DNA from 2 places in the Cytobacillus sp. QJM3NY_8 genome. Region 1 is predicted to be linked to the other one. Evidence: riboswitches for the same ligand, from Rfam matches in the RefSeq annotation. Region 1 holds a riboswitch; the other holds the start of a gene.

Region 1 (7,826 bases):
CAGCAAGGGAGTTAGCTGGGTGCATCTAGAAGTAGCTGCAGAAAATGACCATGCACTTTCATTGTACAAATCATGCGGCTTTGAACCATACGGCACTCAAGATTATTACGAATATGATCTGAACACACTCAAGGTTTGAAACACGTTTTATTCCTTTGAATCAAAATAAACATGATTGAATGTCATCTCATCTGAAATTTCCAGGGTGCCGAACGAATAGTTCGGCTGCCTGCGCTTATCTGTCGGAGACCCGGGATTAAACAGTATTATTCCATTATGGAGTTCTTTATCGGTATATGTGAATGCCCAAATATAATAGCATCAACATTTTCCTTATCAAATGCTTCTATACTTCTTTTTTCAGTTGTTTTTCCCTTTCCATGTCCATGGACAACCCCAATTTTAAAACCTTCTATTTTAAGCAGTACTCTTTTCTTAAGAATGGAGCAAATTTCATCACTGTCGGTATTTCCATATACCCCCTCAACAGGTGCATATTGTTTTAATTCATAATACAGTTCGACGCTCTGCCAATCACCTGCATGAATAATTAATTCACAGCTGAGAAGTTCATTCAGAAGTATATCAGGGAGCTGTTTTGACTTCTTTGGCATGTGGGTATCAGACAGAATAAGGATTTTAATCACTATCATTCCTTCCTTCTTACTTTTATACCCTATTTTACCCCAAAAATAAAAGAGCCCCTTAATAGGGACCCTCTTATCAATTAATTATAACTTTGTTACATTTACAGCTTGAGGTCCACGCTGGCCCTGCTCTATGTCAAAGTTAACTTCCTGGCCTTCATCAAGGGTTTTGAAACCTTCTGTCTGGATTGCAGAGTAATGAACAAATACATCTTCTCCGCCTTCAACTTCGATAAAACCAAAACCTTTTTCTGAGTTAAACCATTTTACTTTGCCTGTTGCCATGTAAATTTCCTCCTAATATCTATAACTCACAGAGTGATTTTTTACCCTGCATTTACTAATATGGGTAAATTCCTCTAATTTTATAATAAAATGTTCAAAAAGTACCGAAAAAAATCAATATATCCATTTTCTCTTGGATTTTAAATCGTATTATCCCTTATTGCTGCTGCGGTTTTTAGTGCGTCTGTCCCGGCCGCCTTTAAAATCTCTTCTATCACGGCTGCCGCCTCTGGACCTGTCGTTGAATCTTCTTCCGCCGCGATCGCCTTTAGGTTTTCTGACACGGATAGGTTCCACCGCAGTTAATTTAACCGGTGTTACATCAGGACCTTTAGTCAGCAATTTGATGGCTGCAGCAAGCAAAGTAACAGAATCTGTATCTTCAAGAAGGCTTTCCGCCACTCTCTTGAAGTCTGCATGTTCTTCTTTTTCAATAACTTCCATAAGTTTATTAATAGTCGCCTGCTGATTGCCTGCAACAACATCCTTAAAGGAAGGAACAGGCTTTTTCGCCATTTTGCTTTTTGTAACACTTTCAATTATTTTTAGGTGGTCAATTTCTCTTGGAGAAACGAACGTAATTGCCAGCCCTTTATTTCCGGCACGCCCAGTACGTCCAATCCGGTGAACGTAGCTTTCAGGATCCTGCGGGATATCGAAGTTATAAACATGGGAAACACCTGAAATATCCAGACCTCGTGCAGCAACGTCAGTGGCTACCATTATGTCGATTGTCTGCTCTTTAAAACGGCGGATAACCTGATCTCTTTTCGCCTGGGGAATATCACCATGAATTCCTTCAGCCGAATAGCCTCTCTTGATAAGACCTTCCACCACTTCATCTACACGCTTTTTAGTCCTTCCAAACACAATAGCCAGTTCAGGTGACTGAATATCCAACAGATTGCAAAGCACATCAAATTTTTGTTTTTCATGCACTTCCATATAGTACTGCTCAATATTTTTAACAGTCATTTCTTTCGCTTTGACTTTAACCATTTCTGGTTCCTGCATGAATTTTTCAGCAAGAGACTGAATTCTTTTTGGCATTGTTGCTGAGAAAAGAAGGGTTTGGCGCTCACCTTTAATTTCACTTAAAATTCTTTCAATGTCCTCGATGAAGCCCATATTAAGCATTTCATCCGCTTCATCCAGAACTACCATCTTGATGTTGCTTAAACGGATTGTTTTTCTTTCAATGTGATCAATTAACCTTCCCGGTGTAGCAGCAATAATATGCGGGTGCTTTTTAAGCGCACGAATTTGGCGGGTGATATCCTGACCACCGTAAACAGGAAGTGTCCGGACTCCTTTTACCTGTCCTATACGGTTTAATTCTTCTGCCACCTGTACAGCAAGCTCCCGTGTTGGCGCAAGGACTAGACCTTGAATACCTTCGTTTAAATCAATCTGCTCTAACAGCGGCACACCAAAAGCAGTGGTTTTTCCAGTTCCAGTCTGCGCCTGGCCAATCATGTCCTTCCCCTTCATTCCGATTGGAATTGCCTGTGCCTGAATTGGTGTTGGTTCCTCGAAGCCCATATTGGAAAGGGCTTTTACTATTTCATTACTTAAGCCAAAATCTGAAAAAGTTGTCAAAATATAATTTCCTCCTTGAATTGCAAATCTTATTAGGTACTGAAAGATTGTTTTTTGTATAAAGACATGGACACTTTACTAGGCTTTCCAGTTTGTATCTCTTTTTTACATTTCCGTTTGCACTATTTTTAAACTTTTTGTAAGTGAAGTATTTTAATTGGGTGAAATGAAAAATACATATTCCTAAAAGCAGTTATTACAGAAGATCTGTTTTGAGGAATGCTGAAGGCTACAAAGTGGATAAGCAAACATAAAAAGGTGATGCATGATTAGACATGCATCACCTCATTTTAAGCAAAATTATGCTTTTGTTACGTTAGCAGCTTGAGGTCCACGGTTACCTTCAACGATTTCGAAAGTTACGTCTTGACCTTCTTCTAAAGTTTTGAAACCTTCAGTTTGGATAGCGGAGAAGTGTACGAATACATCTTGACCTTCTGAAGATTCGATGAATCCGAAACCTTTTTCTGCATTAAACCATTTAACTTTACCTGTGTTCATTTGTGTTGCCTCCCAATAAATTGTTTTTCACTATAATGTACCATATAAACTTAAACATAAAAAAGTCGCAGCTTGCAGAAATGAGGATGAACGATCGCCTACATTTCTTTGCAGCTACGACTACTTATCCAAAAAGTATATAACGAACTTTACAGCGTTAACCTAATAATAAACGACACCCAGTTATAAGTCAATCCTTTTAAAGATCAATTTTTATTTAGGGATAAATGAACTATTTATGCTTCCCTTGTATTTCAGCGATTTTTTCTGCAGCATGAACAGTATGTTTCAAAAGCATGGAAATCGTAACAGGTCCAACTCCTCCAGGTACGGGGGTAATGGCAAACGCCTTTTCAGCACAGCTTTCATACTCTGCATCCCCAATATTTCCTTCATTATATCCGGCATCAAGGACAATAGCTCCTTCTTTAATCCATTCACCCTTGATAAAGTTAGGTTTCCCTACAGCTGCTACTACAATATCAGCTTGCTTTACAATTTGGGGCAGATTTTTGGTATATGAATGGCACGTAGTGACTGTTGCGTTTCGATTGAGTAAAAGGGCAGAGACCGGCTTGCCAAGGATTGGGCTTCTGCCTACGACTACAGCATGCATACCTTCAGCACTCAATTTATAGAAATCCATAATTTCCAAAATAGCTGCAGGTGTACAGGATGGATATTCACCAAAACCGAATGCGGTCTGTCCATATCCAAGGCTTGTAACACCGTCTACGTCTTTTTCAATAGCAATAGCTTCGAAAGCTTTTCGTTCATCTATATGTCCTGGTACGGGATGCTGTAGAAGGATTCCATGTACAGAAGGATCATTGTTTAATTCTGCAATCTTCTCTAATAGTTCTTGTGTTGTTGTATCCTTTGACATATGAATACGTTTTGATAATATGCCAAGTTTTTCACAAGCATTCCCCTTCATCCGTACATACGTTTCAGAGGAAGGGTCATCTCCCACCAAAATTGTGGCTAAGCAAGGGACGGTATCCTTCCCCTTCAATTCTTCAATTCGATCCTTTAATTGGTCTTTCACATGTTTTGCCACAACAATTCCATCAAGAATAATCTTTTTTTCCATGCATATTCCTCCTATAGGAAAAGCACCTATTCGGCTGACGGGCTTTTCCATTTTGTTATGAAAAAAAGAGACAAGGGTATCCCTTATCTCTGCCCAGACGACCGGCTATACATAGACGCAGCTCCCCAGCGGTTCATTCCGCATTGTCGTCAGTCACTGCGATTTTGAAAAGCTATTCTAATGAATACATCATACCACAAAAACACAAATAATTAAACTGAAACTTATTCAAACGTTCGTGTTTTTTTGCGAGATATATAAAAAAGGACAGCAAATACTGTCCTTATAAATGATATATTTGAGTTAATTAGTTATTACCTAAAACAATGAAAGCCCTGCCTCTCTTCCATCCTTGCGGCTCCTAGACCGCGCCAGTGGGAATCAGGTTGGTCGGAATTCTTTCCGACTTAGATGCTCTCTGAGATTTTAATATTAAATGGTAAGAAACTTACTGAAGTAAAAATACGGAGAAGTGTCTGGTTTATAGAAGATGATTAAGAAGAAAATTCAGCATTAAGCTGTCCACACAAATTATTCTTAATTACAAACACATGCTTACTCTTTCAAAATCCTAAAGAGCATGAAACATAATAAAAAGCCGCAGTTTCACAAAAAAAGAAGGTTCGGCTGCCGAACAATCCAAGTGAATTAACGACTTCAACAATATACCTCAAATACTTCAATCACTATGTTATCTTATTTACGGTAAAGTGTCAAGAAAATAACTTGTCACCCGCTTATTAGCCTTCTCCTTTATACTCTGTTACATCAAAATAATCGGTTGTGTCTTTATAGCCATTAAATCCAATATCCAGATCATGAAAATATCGGTGCAATTTAATTAAAACTTCCTTATCCTTAGTGCCCGACTGCACAGTTTCTGCCAGCCGTGTTATTGTGCCCAGGTCAGTCTGCAAATCCTCATTCTCAGCTGATATTTTTTTAAGCGAATTTACGATTAATTCAGCCTGATCTCTTTGTTTTGGCCAGCTGACTTTACGATCTCTTCCCCATCCAAGTGTTTCATTATAAAAAGTATGATTGGAGGCAATGAAGTCCCCTAAATCATCGTACATTAATCCCTGTTCAGATGTCTCCGCATTTGCCGAGGTTTTTTGAACCTTGGATTCATCCTTATTTAAAAAGACAAGTACACTATATGCTATGGCAATAGCTATGACCATTCCCAGAATTGAAAGAAACCTGTTTAATTTCTTGTTTTTTAGCAATTTGAAAGCCTCCATTTGATTTTGATAATGTATGCTGAAACTAAATGGAATTATTGCCATTCTTCCTTGTCTGAAGAAACCTTCCCTGACTGCAAATGTTTTCCATGTTAATACATTCTATGCCAACTTTCCTTTCCCCTTCAACACCAAATAAAAAAGCTTTTAACACTGAGTGTCAAAAGCTATTTCTGATTTTTCTGGGCAAGGAAAACCTCGATAAAATCAATAACAAAACGTTCCAGATCAAACTCCATCGCTATATTATCAAGTGTTTCGGGCGGATCAACTTCGGGCACCGGCCTAAAGTCAGCTATGCTTTTACCCTTTGCCTTTCCAAACTGTTCTATTCTCACTCTTCGTTTTACATATTTGGCAAGATCAGGATTTGTGAGAACACTTAATACAAGAACATCATGAAGAGGTGCACCCTTAATTCCCGGGACAAGCTTTTGATAAGCCTCATAATAATAATCATAAGCAGGTTTGATTAGATCTTTAAAAGGCGATTGAGTATTATCTGCAATAAAATCAATCGTTTCAGGCCTGATAATCGCTTTATTTGTTACATTTAGGGGAAATATATAGATGTTTTTTGCTTTTTCAAGCACTGAATCCGCTGCAATGGGGTCAGCGTAAAAATTCGCCTCAGCCTCTGGTGTTACATTTCCCGGAACTAAAAACGCACCGCCCATTAAATAGAATGCATTTACATCTTTATATGCATCCTTTCCATACAGAATGAGCGGCAATGCCAAATCTGTCTGCCTTCCAACTCCAACGATCACAAGGTCATTTTTGTATTCATTTACAATTTCTATAATTTTGTTTATGTCATATACCTTTATTTTGCTGATGAAATTCTCCTGAGGCTGAATGGGCCCGAGGCCTTCCTCCCCGTGTATTTCAGGATAAAAGACAGCGGTCTCACCGGATAATGGCCCGCTCGCCCCTGCTATAATGGGAATGTCCTCTCTGCCTGCAAGTTTCAGTAAATATGCAGTATTATTGATGGATTCTTCTTTGGTTATGTTGCCATAAGCGCTGACTACACCTACTAGATTAATCTCGGGATGCTGAAGGGCATACATTAGGGCAAGTGAATCATCAACCCCCGAGTCAACAAACATGAGAACATTGTACATAAGCCACCTCCGCTACCTATCTAGTCTATAATATGCCAATGGAATGTCCCTTTTGTTAAAGAAAATACTCCTAAAAAATGAAAACTCCCCAATTGGGGAGCTTTAGTCCTGATCTGCCGGCTTTACCGCAAAACTGAGTTCCTGGTTCAGCTGGTTTTCAAAATTATTTCCTGCAGCTATATCCCACTTAAATGCATCAGCCATATATGAAATTACTTGCTTTTGATAGTTTCTTACCGTTTCAATATCAAAAAGCAGCGCTCCTGTTCGGCGGTTAAAAAAATCTACAGGGGTGGCAGCCATTTCATGTTCAATTGCATATTTCAGCTTTGCCCATAATACAATCGGCAAGCCATAATTCTCAGCTTCACTCCTTTTCGTCTCAATCATATTAAAAATGATACCGACGTTAGATCCATACATTTTAACAAGGTGCCTGGACTGTTCCGCTGATAAACCAATACTTGTTCCTTTTTCAGTCTGAAACCTGACGAATTCCTGAAATTTGGATGATCCTCCTACATTTCCTCCTGAAATAGGCAATGTTTTTGTAATACTTCCGCTAAATGTTCTATTTGATTCCTGTTTGAATTTTTCAGCAAGCAAATCAACAATGGTTTCGGCCATTTTCCGGTACCCGGTCAGTTTCCCACCTGCAATCGTCAGCAAACCAGTATCCGACTCCCAAATTTCATCTTTGCGTGATATTTCGGAAGGATCTTTTCCTTCTTCCCAAATAAGCGGACGAACACCAGCCCAGCTGGATTCAATGTCATCCTCCACTATCTTCACAGAAGGAAACATAAAGTTAATGGCATTAATGATGTATGTTCTGTCACCTGCAGTCATTTTGGGATTTACAGGATTAGAATTATAGAATGTATCTGTTGTTCCTACATAGGTCTTACCATCTCTCGGTATGGCAAATACCATCCGTTTGTCAGGTGTATCAAAGTATACAGCCTGTTTTAACGGAAACTTGGATTGGTCTATTACCAAATGAACACCTTTAGTCAAACGCAGGGTCTTTCCTTTCTTTGATCCGTCTTTCTCGCGGATGGAATCAACCCAGGGACCTGCTGCGTTGATGACTTTTTTTGCTCTAACTTCATGAACCCCGCCTGTCAGCTGATCTGCAGCTGCAGCTCCGCATACATTTCCTTGTTCATCATATAAAAGTTTTTCGACCTTCAAATAGTTAACAGGCATAGCGCCTTTTTCTGCTGCAGCTTTCATTACCTCTATTGTAAGTCGGGCATCATCTGTGCGGTATTCTACATAATAACCGCCGCCTTTAAGTCCATCTTTTTTTACAAGCGGCTCTTTTGAT
Region 2 (7,826 bases), 230 kb from region 1:
CCTCAATTAAGAGATTGAACGTAAAATTACTTTGGAAATGAAAGGAGCGAATGCTTCTTTTCAGGTTTTTCGCGGTGTCCTGAAAAAGGATGAAATTGAACAGGAAAGCATACGCGATCCCAATCCAAATGCCGAAGTAGAAGGATGGAAGCTGACTGCCTGATAGTTTTAAAATAGACGCGAAATAAAGTGTCATGAATGCAATCATGCATAGAGAAAAATACCGCACTCCAAAGCGGGTCAAATAAAAGCTTAAGAAGATTAACAGAACCATTGCAATATCGATAAAGACCGTGCTTTCCGCCAATAGGGAACCGATCGATACCCCTGCCATGGCTGAAAGTCCAAGCAGGCCAGTTGTGAGCATTTTACCTTTTTTGGAGTCATCCATGACAATCATGATGCCAAGCATGCCTGCCATTCCGGACACTATCGCCGGAGTGAGAGCGGCATCAGCACCAGCCAATTGCATGATGAACAAAGTCGTAAAGACTGAAGCCATTAAACTTAAAGTGGCCCGTCCTGCTTTTTGAAATCGGATAAGCCCGGGATCGGATGCCAGCAAACGTCCGAGCCACCGGTGTTTTATAGGAAACTGCTTCATTGTTTCACCAATCTTTTCAGAGAGTTAAAGATTATTTTACCACTCGTACTTTTATTATCCAAATGAACCAGCTTGAGATTTGGTGCTTTACAGGTTTAAAAACAGAACAAATGTTCTATAATAAGAATGGAGGGATTTACTATGCCGCTAAAAGACAGAGGGAAAATAAAATGGCAGCCAGCCCACTTCATGCCGGAACACCGGGCGATGCTAAGAAAATTGGAAACTGAACAAATGGCACAAGACAAGCCGCTTATAGATGAATATGAATTGGAGGACTATGAAAACAAAATTCACTATGCAATGGAATATGCCTTCTTTCTAATAGTAAAAGTCTGGCGGGAGGGATTATTCCACGAATATACAGGGAGGGTAAACAGGCTGGACGGCATCGGCAGAAAAATTTATCTGGAATTGGAAGATGGGTTTCTTGAGAAGGTCATGTTTGATGAAATAGCTTCGGTTGAAGTGAAAGAATAGTGCAGCGAGACATAATTTAATTTTTGCAGAAAAGTTAAAGCTTTACCATACCCATTATTTGCAATTTTTAGATATAATAGAAAGAAAGCGGTGATCGGAGGTACATATGAGCACGGACTTAGAAAAAGCGATTATACTTCGCAATCTCGGGAAATACAAAGATTCCAGCCTTCTGCTTGTGAAATTGGCTGAAGAGTATCCCTTAAACCCAGTGATTCATTATCATTGTGCCTGGAGTTTTGACGTTCTAGGGGAGGAATCGAAAGCTGTTTCTCATTATGAAAAAGCGATCGAACTTGGGCTGCCTGAATCTGATCTGCCAGGTGCCATTTTGGGTCTTGGGAGCACATACCGGACTCTTGGGGAATATGAAAAATCAAAGATGGTGTTCGAGAAAGGAATCTCCCAGTTTCCGGCTAATCGTGCAATCCAGGTGTTTTATTCCATGACGCTCCATAATTTAGGCCAGCACAGCGAGGCAATGGAGATGCTCCTAAAGTGTGTGGCCGAAACTTCTGATGACCCGGAAGTTTTGCAATATAAAAAAGCAATCACTTTTTATGCAGACAAACTTGATGAAATATTTGATAAAGATTAGAAAAAGGATTTCCCAAAATACATGATATGACGGCGGAGAATAATTCAAACATCTCTGATTTATTAGAGGTAATTTTAATGAATATGGTTAATTGCTATAATAGATGATCTTAAAAGGTCAGACGGCGGCCGTATCCTTTATCCATTCGATGAAAGAGACTGCTATCTTCAAAATGCAGTCTCTTATATATCTGCAGGTGCCAAAAGCGGAAAATGACCGTAGTTTCCTCCAATTTGATAAGTGGAAGAGTATGAAAAGAAGGTTTCCAAGGTTATTTCTCAACATGGCCGGAATTTTCTGTGTGCTTATGATAACAGCAGTACCCTTTGAATTAAAGAATAATTAATACGCTGCCATGATGTGCTTATTACAGATAAAGAATATAAATTTTTGCAAAACTAAAGTGTTTGCTATATTAGGAGAAGCCGATGGAAAAAATCACTTTTAATAATATCCATAAACCGGGACACACAGTACTGGAAAATGAACTTTTTATTCACAACCATAACCCTGACATGCTCCTTCAGTATGACAGCAACTTTATTGCTTTTAAAAGAATGCCTTCTGTTCAAGAGTTTGAGGAGGCACATCAATATTTAAGAACTTTTCATCAAAAATATGGCCAAAAGCATGAAAGATTTTATTTTCCTGATGACGAGGAGCTTACCGGAGAACTTCTGGCCAGCTTTGAGAAGGATGATGATTTTACGGTTGGTTATTTAGAGCTATTTGCGATTCATCCAGCTGATTTTCCTGAAGTTCAGGAAAAGGAAGAAATTACAGTCGAAAATGTTACGGATGAAACATGGAATGATTATCTGGAATTTCAGCATGAGCAGGATTCGGTTTACGGGATTAATTATGCCGAGAAAAAGAAAGATCAGCATTTAAGGAATTTTAACGATGAAAGGATTAAGCAGTTCATTGCATATTATAAAGGGAAAGCTGCCGGATCAGTAGATGTAATTATCAAGGAATACACAGCTGAAATTGATGGATTGATGGTCCATGAGGATTTTCAGAAAAAGGGCATCGGCAGGCGCCTGCAGAAATCGGTAATGGATCAGTTTAAGGATAAAACCATCATCCTTGTTGCAGATGGTGAAGATACTCCAAAGGAAATGTACCGCAGGCAAAATTATCAGTATATTGGAAAGCAGTATAACCTTTTAAAAATATACGAATGAAGAGAAGCCTGGTTCTATAGAGAGCCAGGTCTTTTTGTTTAAATAGAACACTGTTTTATAAAGGGGAGTTCATCCTGGTTTGATTTCATGGTGTAAAATCGGGATTTTGTCGAAAAACCTCGGGAAAAAATGAATAATACAATATTCTTAACGTAACAGTGTTATGTTACAATCATACCATCGGAAAGGAGACCTGGAATTGAGCGATGAATTAATTTCAAAAAAAGAAGTCCTTGATTTAACTGGAATTTCTTATGGGCAGCTTTATCGGTGGAAAAGGAAAAGCCTGATACCGGAGGATTGGTTTGTCAGAAAATCAACTTTTACAGGGCAGGAGACATTTTTCCCAAAGGAGAAAATTCTGGAGCGGGTCGATAAAATACAAAAGATGAAGGATAGCCTTTCACTGGATGAGCTGGCAGATTTGTTTTCCTTGAATGCTTCAAATCTGAAGCTGACAAAGGAAAGCCTGATTGCTAAAGGGATAGCTTCTGAACCGGTTATGAATATCTTTCTCGAGACACAGGAAGAGCTTAACGAATTCAATTACCATGAGATTTTGAAGCTTTATATCCTTTCCATCCTGCTTGAATCCGGAGATATCCATATCGAGGAAGGGAAAATGCTTCTTCAGTTATTGAGTGATCATCAAAGTATCCTGCAACAGCCAAAAGCTGTTATCTGCTTTATTCGCAAACTTGGAATGTCCAGCTGCCTGATTTCGGTAAACGGGGAACAAGTCCTGCTTGAAAAAGGAACAAAAGTGGCCGCCACTTTATCGTTAGAACATTGTGCAGAGGAATTAAAATCCAAATTGGTATAGGGGGAATTTTGCTGTGAATATGAAAACACTAGGGAACTTAATAATTAATGGAGTGGGATCGTCTAATGGAGGTTCATTTGAAAAGGTTGGATTAAATGGCAAGGGAACGGTAAACAGTGATATTGAGTGCAAGAGATTCCATTGTAACGGTACGGCCACTATCCATGGAAACGTAAAAACTGAAAAGGGAAAGATCAGTGGTGCTGCAAAGATCCATGGAGCTGTTAAAGCTGAATCCTTTGTTATCAATGGCTCTGCCGACATTTCTGAAGCTGTCAGCTGTCAAAACCTTGAAGTCGCCGGAAGATCCACTATCGGAGGCTCTGTAAAATGCGAAGTAATCGCTGTGAATGGGAAAGTAACTATTTAAGGGGACTGTGAAGCGGAGGTCTTCCGTGCTGAAGGGACATTTTCAGTAGATGGTTTACTGAACGCAGAAACGATCGATATTAAGCTTTTTGGAGACAGTAAAGCGAAAGAAATCGGCGGTAGAAAAATTAAAGTGACACAGCATAGAGAAACCCTATTAAAATTAATCAAATCCATCTTTCCCTTGAAACTGGAGGCGGATTTAATAGAAGGCGATGACATCGAACTCGAAGGCACAGCAGCTCTTGTCGTAAGAGGGAAAAATGTAAAAATCGGCAAAAATTGCGAGATCGGACTTGTGGAATACTCTGGTGTTTATGAATGTGCAGCAGAAGCGGAAGTTAAAGAACTTCGCAAAATCTGATAAAAGGAGAGAGGTGCAGGGAAGCAGTTTTTTACATTTTCTTTCGGATAGTCAAATTTTATTTACAGATAAAATGTTATAAGCTGTTTTTATGACTGGATAACAGAAATTATTTGCGCACATTGCAGAAATGAAAATGTTATCCTAATAACTAACTTCGAAAAGCATAGTGTACAAAATAAGAAAAATATACTGTAGAAAAATAAAAAATAATTTTAATAATGTAAGCGCTTTAAAGGGTTGAAGTTTTCAGAAGACTTTGATAAGATTTAAAAAACCGAAAAGGCTATGTGTAACTGGCGAGACGCGGATCACCGCGAGGGAGCACATAGTGTCGAAGCCGTTCGCCTGGGCAGAGGTAAGGGATTCTACCCTTGCCTCTTTCTGTTTTAAAATCTGACAAAGTTAGTTGAAAAGGGGAGAATCCAGTGAGTACCATGACTTTAGACAGAGTGAAGACGATTAAAACGCTGAATGCGATTGCGCCAAGCGGTCTTGAGGTGTTTAACAAGGATCAATTTACAATCGATAATGAAAGCGGCAATCCGGATGCGATTGTCCTTCGGAGCTTTAATATGCATTCAATGGAATTGGGCGATCGATTAAAAGCAATTGCCCGTGCAGGCGCGGGTGTGAATAATATCCCGGTTGAGAAATGCACTGAACAGGGCATTGTTGTTTTTAATACACCTGGTGCCAATGCGAATGCAGTAAAAGAAATGGTGCTTACTTCCTTAATGGCTTCATCCCGCAATCTCTTTGCCGGCATCTCCTGGACCAAAACGCTGAAAGATGAAGGAGACCAAATTCCTAAGCTTGTAGAAGCAGGGAAAAAGCAATTTGTCGGAAAAGAAATTAAGGGGAAAACTCTCGGTGTGATCGGATTGGGGGCAATCGGGGCCCTTGTGGCCAATGATGCACTTGAACTTGATATGGATGTCGTGGGCTTTGACCCATTCATTTCGGTTGACACTGCCTGGAACTTGTCCCGTAATGTTCAGCGCGCCATGACCATTGAGCAGGTGTTTGCAGAATCTGACTATATCACTGTACATGTTCCATTAACCGATGATACAAGGGAAATGTTCAATGAAGATACATTCAGCATGATGAAGAATGGTGTTCATATTCTGAATTTCTCACGCGGGGAGCTAGTGAATGAATCAGATATGGCAGCCGCCCTTGAAAGCGGAAAAGTGGGCAAGTATATTACAGATTTCCCAAATGAAAATATCCTGAAAATGAAAAACGCAGTGGCAATTCCGCACCTTGGCGCTTCAACAAAAGAATCTGAGGAAAACTGCGCTGTCATGGCAGCACGACAGGTGAAGCACTTCCTTGAAACAGGCAATGTCAAAAACTCAGTTAACTTCCCAAATGCTGCTCTTCCTTACACAGGCAAGCGGCGTGTCACTGCTTTTCATAAAAACATTCCTAATATGGTCGGCCAAATCACACTTGCTATTTCAAGCTACCAGCTGAATATTGCGGACATGGTGAACCGCAGCCGCGGTGAATATGCGTATACCATGATCGATATCGATAATAAAGTTAATGGTGATGTCATCCCTGGACTGCTTGAACAGATTAATCAAATTGAAGGCATTATCAAGTCACGAATTATATAAAAATACAGCCTCAATTCCGCAGGGATTGGGGCTTTTTTTAACTGCACGAAGGAATGAAATCAAAAAAGGTATATGACAAGTATAAAATCAGCTATCCTTAGAATAAACTGATAAAAAATATTAATCACCCGTATCTTTTTGTTCTCTTATTCCGTTATAGAAGCAGAGATGTATTAAAGGAGTGAACAGGTTTATGAAGCAAGGGAAAGTTCAGGCTGAATCAAGGGATTCCATAAAGCAGAAGGAAAGCTGTATTGCAGATATCTATCCTTCACTGCAGCGTTATAGCCGGTTTCTTGCACAGAACCGCTGGGACGGGGACGATCTGGCCCATGAGGCAATCATCCGCGCTTATAGAAGCTATTCGCCTGAGAAAATTAATCAGGCTCTTTTAAAGAAGATTGTCTATAATTGCTGGATTGACACTCTTAGAAACAGAAAGCGGGAAAAGCTTCAAGAGGCGCCGGAACGGGAAATGAAGGAGTTCAGCCCTGATGGCACAGAAGCAATCACCCATCTCCTCAATAGGCTGACATTAAAGCAGGCTGTAGTTTTCACGCTGAAGGAAGGGTTTCAATATCAAACAAAAGAGATTGCTGATATACTTCGGACCACTGAGTTTGCAGTGAAGTCCTCGCTGAACCGTGCACGGAAGCAGCTTCAGCACCCAGTGGAAGATGAGGCTGAGGATTCTTTTGCAAATGAGGAAGAAGAAAAGTTATTTCAGCTGCTGCAGCAATCAGTGGCAGCGGAAGACCCGTCCATCCTGATAAAAACCATACCTTTTCTGCGATCCCTTGAAAGTCATGCCCAGAAGCCTGTACTGCCTGTTCCATCTTCTTCTAATACTCTCTGTATGGCGGCATAGATCCGCAATGAACAGGAGGGATACAGGTGACAGCAATACCATATGTCATTGAGCAGTCCAGCAAGGGAGAACGTTCTTATGATATTTATTCACGGCTGTTGAAAGACAGGATTATAATGATAGGAGAAGAGATTAATGATGTGGTTGCCAATAGTGTGATTGCCCAGCTGCTATTTCTTGCAGCTGAATCTCCTGAAAAGGATATCTCCCTTTATATTAATAGTCCAGGCGGTTCGACAACCGCAGGGTTTGCCATCTTTGACACGATTCAATATATAAAGCCTGATGTGAGAACGATTTGTACAGGAATGGCCGCATCATTTGGTGCGATGCTTCTTCTGGCAGGAAAAAAAGGAAAACGCTACAGCCTTCCGAACAGTGAAATCATGATTCATCAGCCTCTTGGCGGAGCAAGAGGCCAGGCGACCGAAATCGAGATATCTGCAAAACGGATCATAAAGCTTAGGGAGCATATTAATGGAATTATTGCTGAACGAACTGGCCAGCCTATAGAAAAAGTAGCACGGGACACGGACCGCGATTATTTCATGACTGCCGAAGAAGCAAAGGAATACGGGATTATCGATGAAATTATCTATAAAAGCTAGAAAAAAAGAAAAAGCAGCCGATGAAGGCTGCTTTTTTCAGTTTGATCATTTTTCCTCGGAGTAGTACTCATCAATTGCCCGAAGCCAGTTGACGCGTGCAATGTGTCCGGCTTTTTCTCTGTCTTTTTGTTCAAAAGCTTTTAATATATCTTCATGTTCTTCTATTGAACGTTCTTTCAAAATAATTGTTTTATTGTAGTAAAGCCGCATGACATGAGCCTGAAGCATGGAAGCTGTATTCGAGATATAAGGATTCTGAGCAAGATCTATAATAATATTATGAAACTTCTCGTCCTG

The links. A riboswitch is a leader RNA that binds a small molecule or an ion and turns the genes downstream of it on or off. The one in region 1 is predicted to bind ZMP and ZTP.
Region 2: linked by a shared signal. The riboswitch ahead of AC0VZ9_RS17405 (phosphoglycerate dehydrogenase) and the one ahead of AC0VZ9_RS18615 (bifunctional 5,10-methylenetetrahydrofolate dehydrogenase/5,10-methenyltetrahydrofolate cyclohydrolase) in region 1 are both predicted to bind ZMP and ZTP.

What each region holds. Positions count from the first base shown of each region.
Region 1 is NZ_CM149681.1:3,615,798-3,623,623, forward strand. Features, by position in the region: gene AC0VZ9_RS18590 (GNAT family N-acetyltransferase) at 1-139, shown strand, start outside; partial or broken gene AC0VZ9_RS18595 (metallophosphoesterase family protein) at 148-653, opposite strand; gene AC0VZ9_RS18600 (cold-shock protein) at 732-932, opposite strand; gene cshA (degradosome RNA helicase CshA) at 1,083-2,531, opposite strand; gene AC0VZ9_RS18610 (cold-shock protein) at 2,832-3,032, opposite strand; gene AC0VZ9_RS18615 (bifunctional 5,10-methylenetetrahydrofolate dehydrogenase/5,10-methenyltetrahydrofolate cyclohydrolase) at 3,265-4,125, opposite strand; ZMP/ZTP riboswitch at 4,210-4,292, opposite strand; gene AC0VZ9_RS18620 (hypothetical protein) at 4,866-5,354, opposite strand; gene AC0VZ9_RS18625 (nucleoside hydrolase) at 5,537-6,496, opposite strand; gene AC0VZ9_RS18630 (glycerol-3-phosphate dehydrogenase/oxidase) at 6,599-7,826, opposite strand, start outside.
Region 2 is NZ_CM149681.1:3,388,673-3,396,498, reverse strand. Features, by position in the region: gene AC0VZ9_RS17440 (FUSC family protein) at 1-604, opposite strand, end outside; gene AC0VZ9_RS17435 (YolD-like family protein) at 746-1,084, shown strand; gene AC0VZ9_RS17430 (tetratricopeptide repeat protein) at 1,191-1,682, shown strand; gene AC0VZ9_RS17425 (GNAT family N-acetyltransferase) at 2,111-2,869, shown strand; gene AC0VZ9_RS17420 (YhbD family protein) at 3,069-3,692, shown strand; gene AC0VZ9_RS17415 (hypothetical protein) at 3,706-4,062, shown strand; gene AC0VZ9_RS17410 (hypothetical protein) at 4,195-4,425, shown strand; ZMP/ZTP riboswitch at 4,708-4,786, shown strand; gene AC0VZ9_RS17405 (phosphoglycerate dehydrogenase) at 4,854-6,053, shown strand; gene AC0VZ9_RS17400 (sigma-70 family RNA polymerase sigma factor) at 6,247-6,921, shown strand; gene clpP (ATP-dependent Clp endopeptidase proteolytic subunit ClpP) at 6,948-7,529, shown strand; gene AC0VZ9_RS17390 (GntR family transcriptional regulator) at 7,575-7,826, opposite strand, start outside.